Regions from separate parts of the Gallaecimonas kandeliae genome, predicted to be linked through region 2. Evidence: riboswitches for the same ligand, from Rfam matches in the RefSeq annotation. Region 2 holds a riboswitch; the other holds the start of a gene.
What was found. Region 2 has a riboswitch for thiamine pyrophosphate ahead of thiC (phosphomethylpyrimidine synthase ThiC). Riboswitches for the same ligand answer to the same signal wherever they lie in the genome.
Positions count from the first base shown of each region.

Region 1 (3,405 bases), 1.6 Mb from region 2:
CGGTGCAGCATCAGGTCGTCGTAGTAGGAGGTGATGCCCTCATAGGCCCAAAGCTGGATGCTGTGGCTCTCCCGTTCCAGCTGGTAGGGCAGGAAGGCGGCGGGCTTGATGCGCTTGACGTTCCAGTTGTGGAAATACTCATGGGAGCAGAGCGCCAGGAAGTCCAGGTAGTCCTTACCGTTCAAGGCGTAGCGGGGGATCATCAGGGCCGTGGAGTTACGGTGCTCGAGGCCGCCATAACTGTCCGCCGTGACCATGGTCAGGAACCAGTATTCGGTGAAGGGGTGGGGCTCGCCGAAGAAATCCAGCTGGGTCTCGCAGATGGCGGCCAGATCCCGCTTGAGCTTCTCCCTGTCGCCATAATGATGGCCGGTCAGCACCAGGTGGTGGGGTATGCCCTTGGCCTTGAAGCTCAGCACCTCGAAGTCGCCCATCTCGACGGGATGGTCGATGAGGGCGTCATAGTCCTGGGCCTGGAAGCGGCCGAAGCCCCAGGGCTCGCCGCTTTGGCGGGGCAGGCCAGTGGCCAGCTGCCAGTGGGGGGCCTCCAGGGGGGCCTGGATGTCGACCGTGACCGGCTCGCTCTCCTGGCCGGCGACGGCCAGGAACACCGAAGTGCCGTTGAAGAAGCCGTGGGTCTCGTCGAGGTGGGCGCCGCGCACCGACAGATCCCAGGCGTAGGTCTGGTAGCGCACCTGCACCGGCCCCTCTACCTGGCCCAGCTGCCAGCGGGCCTTGCCGAGCTTGGTGACGGTGACGGGGTTGCCGTCCTCGTCGCTGGCCTCTATCCATTGCAGGTGTTTGGCAAAATCGCGGATGAGGTAGGAGCCCGGGATCCAGGCTGGCAGCCAGAGCTGCTGGCCGCCCGCCTCGGGTTCGTCGATGGTGAGGAGCACTTCGAACAAATGCCTGCTAAGGCTTACAGGCTTGATGTCATAATGGATGGCAGTCATTGGCTTGCAGCATCAAGGGTTTGGCTGCCAGTCTAGCATGGACTTCGAAGCCGCTTAAGGAGCACCAGATGAGCGAAGAAACCATTTTCTCCAAGATCATCCGCCGCGAGATCCCCGCCGAGATCCTCTACCAGGACGACCTGGTCACCGCCTTTAGGGACATCAACCCCAAGGCCCCCGTCCATGTGCTGATCGTGCCCAATATCCTCATTCCCACCGCCGACGACATCACCGAGGATCATGAGCCTTATCTGGGCCGCATGATGACGGTGGCGGCCAAGCTGGCCCGGGACGCCGGCGTGGCCGAAGACGGCTACCGGCTGATGATGAATTGCCGCAGCCACGGCGGTCAGGAGGTCTACCATATCCACCTGCACCTGCTGGGTGGCAGGCCGCTGGGGCCCATGCTGGCCAGGGGCTAGGCGCTGGTAGCTGGGAGCAAGGAGGTCACTGCTTACCGCTTGCTGGCGGTAAGGGGCTGACATTGGATTGCGGTCTCGTTACAATCGCCGCGAATTTTCACCAGGGGGAGGCCTTTCAGGCCTGAGATGTCGGTGCACCGACAGACCCTTTGAACCTGATCCGGCTCGTACCGGCGTAGGGATGGTGCTCTGCCATTACTGCCGCACGCCCCGGATCTCTTATCCAAGAGGTCCAGATGTTCCCAAAATCCCTTATCACCCTTTCCCTGCTCAGCGCCCTGGCCCAGGCCGACGACGGCATCGAGCATCTGCAGGTCACCGGCGATTTCCGCTCCCAGGCCCTGACCGAATTGACCGACAGCATCTCTGTGCTCTCCGCCGACGAGCTGGACAAACGCCATGCGGAAAGTCTGGACCAGGCCCTGGATCTGGTGCCCAACGTCAACTTCGCATCTGGGGCCAGCCGCGGCCGCTTCATCCAAATTCGCGGCATAGGTGAGCGCAGCCAGTTCGTGGATCCGGTCAACCCCTCTGTGGGCCTCTTGGTCGACGGCTTCGACTTTTCCGGCCTCGGCCTTGCCGGCATCCTGAGCGACGTCGACCAGGTGGAGGTCTTCCGCGGCCCCCAGGGCACCCGTTTCGGCGCCAACGCCCTGGCCGGCCTCGTCAACATCCACACCCAAGACCCTGCCCAGGATGTCGAAGGCTATGGCCGCCTGAGCCTGGCCAACCATAATGCCCGCCGCCTGGAAGGGGCCGTCGGCGGCGGCTTGGGCGAGGGCTGGTCGGCGCGCCTGGCCGGCTCCAGCTACGACTCAGACGGCGACAACTTCAACAGCTTCCTGGGCCACGCCACCAACGACCGCAGCGAAGACAGCGCTCGCCTGAAACTCCGTTATCTCGGCAGCGATTGGCAGTGGGACCTGACCGGCCTCTTCCTGGACGTGGACAACGGCTACGACGCCTTCAGCTTCGACAACTCCGGCACCACATTGTCCGACCAACCGGGCCGCGACAAGCAGCTCAGCCGCGGCTTGGGCTCGCGCCTGAGTTACCTCGGCTGGGACAAGGCCAAGGTCGAGCTCAGCACCACCGCCAGCAAATCAAGCAGCCTCTACAGCTATGACGAAGACTGGTCCAACCCGGGCTACTGCCAGAGCCGGGACTGCCCTTTTGGTGACTACGAGAGCTTCGATTCCTACGACCGCAACCGCGACACCCAAGTAGCGGACCTGCGCCTGGTCTCCAAGCCCGTCGGCCGCCTGGGCCAGGCCGACTGGGTGCTGGGCGTCTACGGCCGCCACCAGAACGAAAAGCTGGTGCGCGATTACACCTACGGCGGCCTCAATTCCAAGATCAAGAGCGACAACAGTGCCCTCTACGGCCAGCTGTCCTTGCCGCTGTCAGGCAACTGGCGCCTGACCGGCGGCGCCCGCCTCGAGCGCTGGCAGGCCGACTACGACGACAGCTATCCCCAGCAGCTCTCCCACAGCGAGAACCTCTGGGGCGCCGATCTCAGCCTGGGTTACAGCCTGGACAACGCCCTCTACTACCTGGCGCTCTCCCGCGGCTACAAGCCCGGCGGCTTCAACAGCACCGGCAGCGTCAGCCCGCAGCACCGCAGCTTCGACACCGAGACGGCGGTCAACCTGGAGGCCGGGGCCAAGTGGTGGCTGCGATCCGACCTGTCCCTGGCGGTCAGCGTCTTCCAGATGTGGCGGGACAACATGCAGGTCAAGACCTACGAGACCCGCGACCGCGGTGACGGATCTGTGGAGTTCATCGAGTACCTGGACAATGCCGCCTCCGGCCGCAACCAGGGCTTGGAAGCGGAGCTTGGCTGGCAGGCCACCCAGAGCCTGCGCCTGCGCGCCAGCCTGGGCCTCTTGAAGACCCGCTACAAGGACTTCGTCAACGCCAGCGGCGAGAAGCTGGACGGCCGTGACCAGGCCCAGGCGCCGCGCTGGAGCTACCACCTGGCCGCCGACTGGCAGCTGGCGGACGCCTGGCTGCTGACCGTCGAGACCGAG
Region 1 covers NZ_CP118480.1:1,631,518-1,634,922, forward strand. The annotation lists gene PVT67_RS07920 (M61 family metallopeptidase) at 1-953, opposite strand, end outside; gene hinT (purine nucleoside phosphoramidase) at 1,022-1,375, shown strand; TPP riboswitch at 1,469-1,574, shown strand; gene PVT67_RS07930 (TonB-dependent receptor) at 1,612-3,405, shown strand, end outside.
Region 1: it holds a riboswitch for thiamine pyrophosphate, as region 2 does, so the genes downstream of both, PVT67_RS07930 (TonB-dependent receptor) here and thiC (phosphomethylpyrimidine synthase ThiC) in region 2, are expected to answer to the same signal.

Region 2 (3,405 bases):
TGCGATTACTAGCGATTCCGACTTCACGGAGTCGAGTTGCAGACTCCGATCCGGACTACGACGCGCTTTATGAGATCCGCTCACTGTCGCCAGCTTGCATCCCTCTGTACGCGCCATTGTAGCACGTGTGTAGCCCTACTCGTAAGGGCCATGATGACTTGACGTCGTCCCCACCTTCCTCCGGTTTATCACCGGCAGTCTCCTTTGAGTTCCCGCCATTACGCGCTGGCAACAAAGGACAAGGGTTGCGCTCGTTGCGGGACTTAACCCAACATTTCACAACACGAGCTGACGACAGCCATGCAGCACCTGTCTCAGAGTTCCCGAAGGCACCAATCCATCTCTGGAAAGTTCTCTGGATGTCAAGAGTAGGTAAGGTTCTTCGCGTTGCATCGAATTAAACCACATGCTCCACCGCTTGTGCGGGCCCCCGTCAATTCATTTGAGTTTTAACCTTGCGGCCGTACTCCCCAGGCGGTCAACTTAACGCGTTAGCTCCGGAGTCCACGTTTCAAGAACACAAACTCCAAGTTGACATCGTTTACGGCGTGGACTACCAGGGTATCTAATCCTGTTTGCTCCCCACGCTTTCGCACCTGAGCGTCAGTCTTTGGCCAGGGGGTCGCCTTCGCCACTGATGTTCCTTCCGATCTCTACGCATTTCACCGCTACACCGGAAATTCCACCCCCCTCTCCAAGACTCTAGTTAGCCAGTCTTAAATGCAATTCCCAGGTTAAGCCCGGGGCTTTCACATCTAACTTAACTAACCGCCTGCGTGCGCTTTACGCCCAGTAATTCCGATTAACGCTTGCACCCTCCGTATTACCGCGGCTGCTGGCACGGAGTTAGCCGGTGCTTCTTCTGCGAGTAACGTCACAGGAACCAGGTATTAACTAGCCCCCTTTCCTCCTCGCTGAAAGTGCTTTACAACCCGAAGGCCTTCTTCACACACGCGGCATGGCTGGATCAGGCTTGCGCCCATTGTCCAATATTCCCCACTGCTGCCTCCCGTAGGAGTCTGGGCCGTGTCTCAGTCCCAGTGTGGCTGATCATCCTCTCAGACCAGCTAGGGATCGTCGCCTTGGTGAGCCGTTACCTCACCAACTAGCTAATCCCACGTAGGCGCATCCGATAGCAAGAGGCCCGAAGGTCCCCCTCTTTGGTCCGTAGACATCATGCGGTATTAGCCATCGTTTCCAATGGTTATCCCCCACTATCGGGCAGCTCCCTACGCATTACTCACCCGTCCGCCGCTCTCAAGGGAAGCAGGCTCCCTCTACCGCTCGACTTGCATGTGTTAAGCCTGCCGCCAGCGTTCAATCTGAGCCATGATCAAACTCTTCAATTAAAAGCGTTTGATGCTCAATGAATTGCTGAAGTGTTGAACACTCAACTTCATCGAGTAAATCTCAATATTTCGAGAACTTACCCTCTGCGAGTGCCCACACAGATTACTTGGATTCTATTGTTAAAGAGCGTCGCTCTGCTCGAGCGAGGAGGCGCATTCTACCGCCTCCATATTCAGTGTCAAGCCCTTTCGCTTCACACCCAAACTTCCGATTTCAAGGCTTTCGACTCAATCTCCGAAGCGGACCGCCATTCTACTCGCTTATCTCTTCCGGTCAAGGGCCTTTTTGACCCGGCTTCACAGCCTTCCCTTCAGCGCTTTCCCTTGGCGACGGAGCGGCATTATAGGGATCGCAGCGGCGCCCGCAAGGGATTTTGGCAGAAAAATGCGAATACCGGCTTTCACACACCTAACGCACCAGTTAGGCACAACTTATCCACAAAAACATGGCCCTTTACAGGATGGATGCTTTGCGTTTAGCCTAAAAATCGTTCTTGTCGGAGTGCCTTAGGGCTGAGATCACGCCATAGCGTGGGATCCGTGGAACCTGATCGGGGTAATGCCTGCGCAGGGAACAAGTGAGACCTTACAATCTGAAACCGTCTCCCGGATGGGGCGCCTACTGGCGCCTCTCTCACCGTGCACATCGGCCAGCAACGTTTTTGGTGTTTCGAAAACGAGGTTAGCCATGTCTACATCTTCATCCTTACTCCAGGGCCAAGTCAGCCCTGAAATGGCCCAGCCCCTGCCGGGCTCCCATAAGGCCTACCTGGCCGGCAGCAGGGCCGACATCCAGGTCCCGGTGCGCCATGTGCTGGCCAGCAACGGCAGCGGCCAACTGCTGGCCAGCCTTTACGACAGCTCGGGGCCCTTCACCGACGCAGAGATCCAGGTGGATATCGCCAAGGGCCTGCCCGCCCTGAGGGCGGCTTGGATAGCGGAACGGGGCGACAGCGAGCAGCTGGCCGGCCTGAGTTCCAACTTTGCCCGGCAGATGGCCGAGGAAGAAAGCACCATGCCCCGCTTCCAGCGGACCCAGGCACCACTCAAGGCCAAGGCCGGCAAACGGGTCACCCAACTGCACTACGCCAGGGCCGGCATCATCACCCCCGAGATGGAATACATCGCCATCAGGGAGAACATCGGTCTGGCCGAAGACGAGGCCTGCCACCCGGGCCAGGACTTCGGCGCTACCATCCCAGCCGCCATCAGCCCTGAGTTCGTACGCCGGGAAGTGGCAGAGGGGCGGGCCATCATCCCCGCCAACATCAACCACCCCGAAGCCGAGCCTATGATCATCGGCCGCAACTTCCGGGTGAAGGTCAACGCCAACATCGGCAACTCGTCGGTGTCCAGCGGCGTGGAAGAGGAAGTGGAGAAGCTGATCTGGGCCAGCCGCTGGGGCGCCGATACGGTTATGGATCTCTCCACCGGCCGCAACATCCACCATATCCGCGAATGGATAGTGCGCAACTCGCCGGTGCCCATAGGCACGGTACCCATCTACCAGGCCCTGGAGAAGGTCAAAGGCATAGCGGAGAACCTGACCTGGGACGTATTCCGCGACACCCTGATCGAGCAGGCCGAGCAGGGGGTGGACTACTTCACCATCCACGCCGGCGTCCGGCTGCCTTTCGTGCCCCTGACGGTGGACAGGGTCACCGGCATCGTCTCCCGCGGCGGCGCCATCATGGCCAAGTGGTGCCTGGCCCATCACGAGGAGAACTTCCTCTATACCCACTTCCGGGAGATCTGCGAGATCTGCGCCGCCTACGACGTGTCCCTGTCCCTGGGTGACGGCCTGAGGCCAGGCTCCATCGCCGATGCCAACGACGAGGCCCAATTCGCCGAGCTGCGCACCCTCGGGGAGCTGACCAAGATCGCCTGGGAATATGATGTGCAGGTGATGATAGAAGGCCCAGGCCATGTGCCCATGCAGCTCATCAAAGAGAACATGGACATGCAGCTTAAGCATTGCCATGAGGCGCCCTTCTATACCCTGGGCCCCCTGACCACCGACATAGCCCCCGGTTACGACCACATCACCTCGGGCATA
Region 2 covers NZ_CP118480.1:44,231-47,635, reverse strand. The annotation lists rRNA gene PVT67_RS00215 (16S ribosomal RNA) at 1-1,349, opposite strand, end outside; TPP riboswitch at 1,838-1,940, shown strand; gene thiC (phosphomethylpyrimidine synthase ThiC) at 2,038-3,405, shown strand, end outside.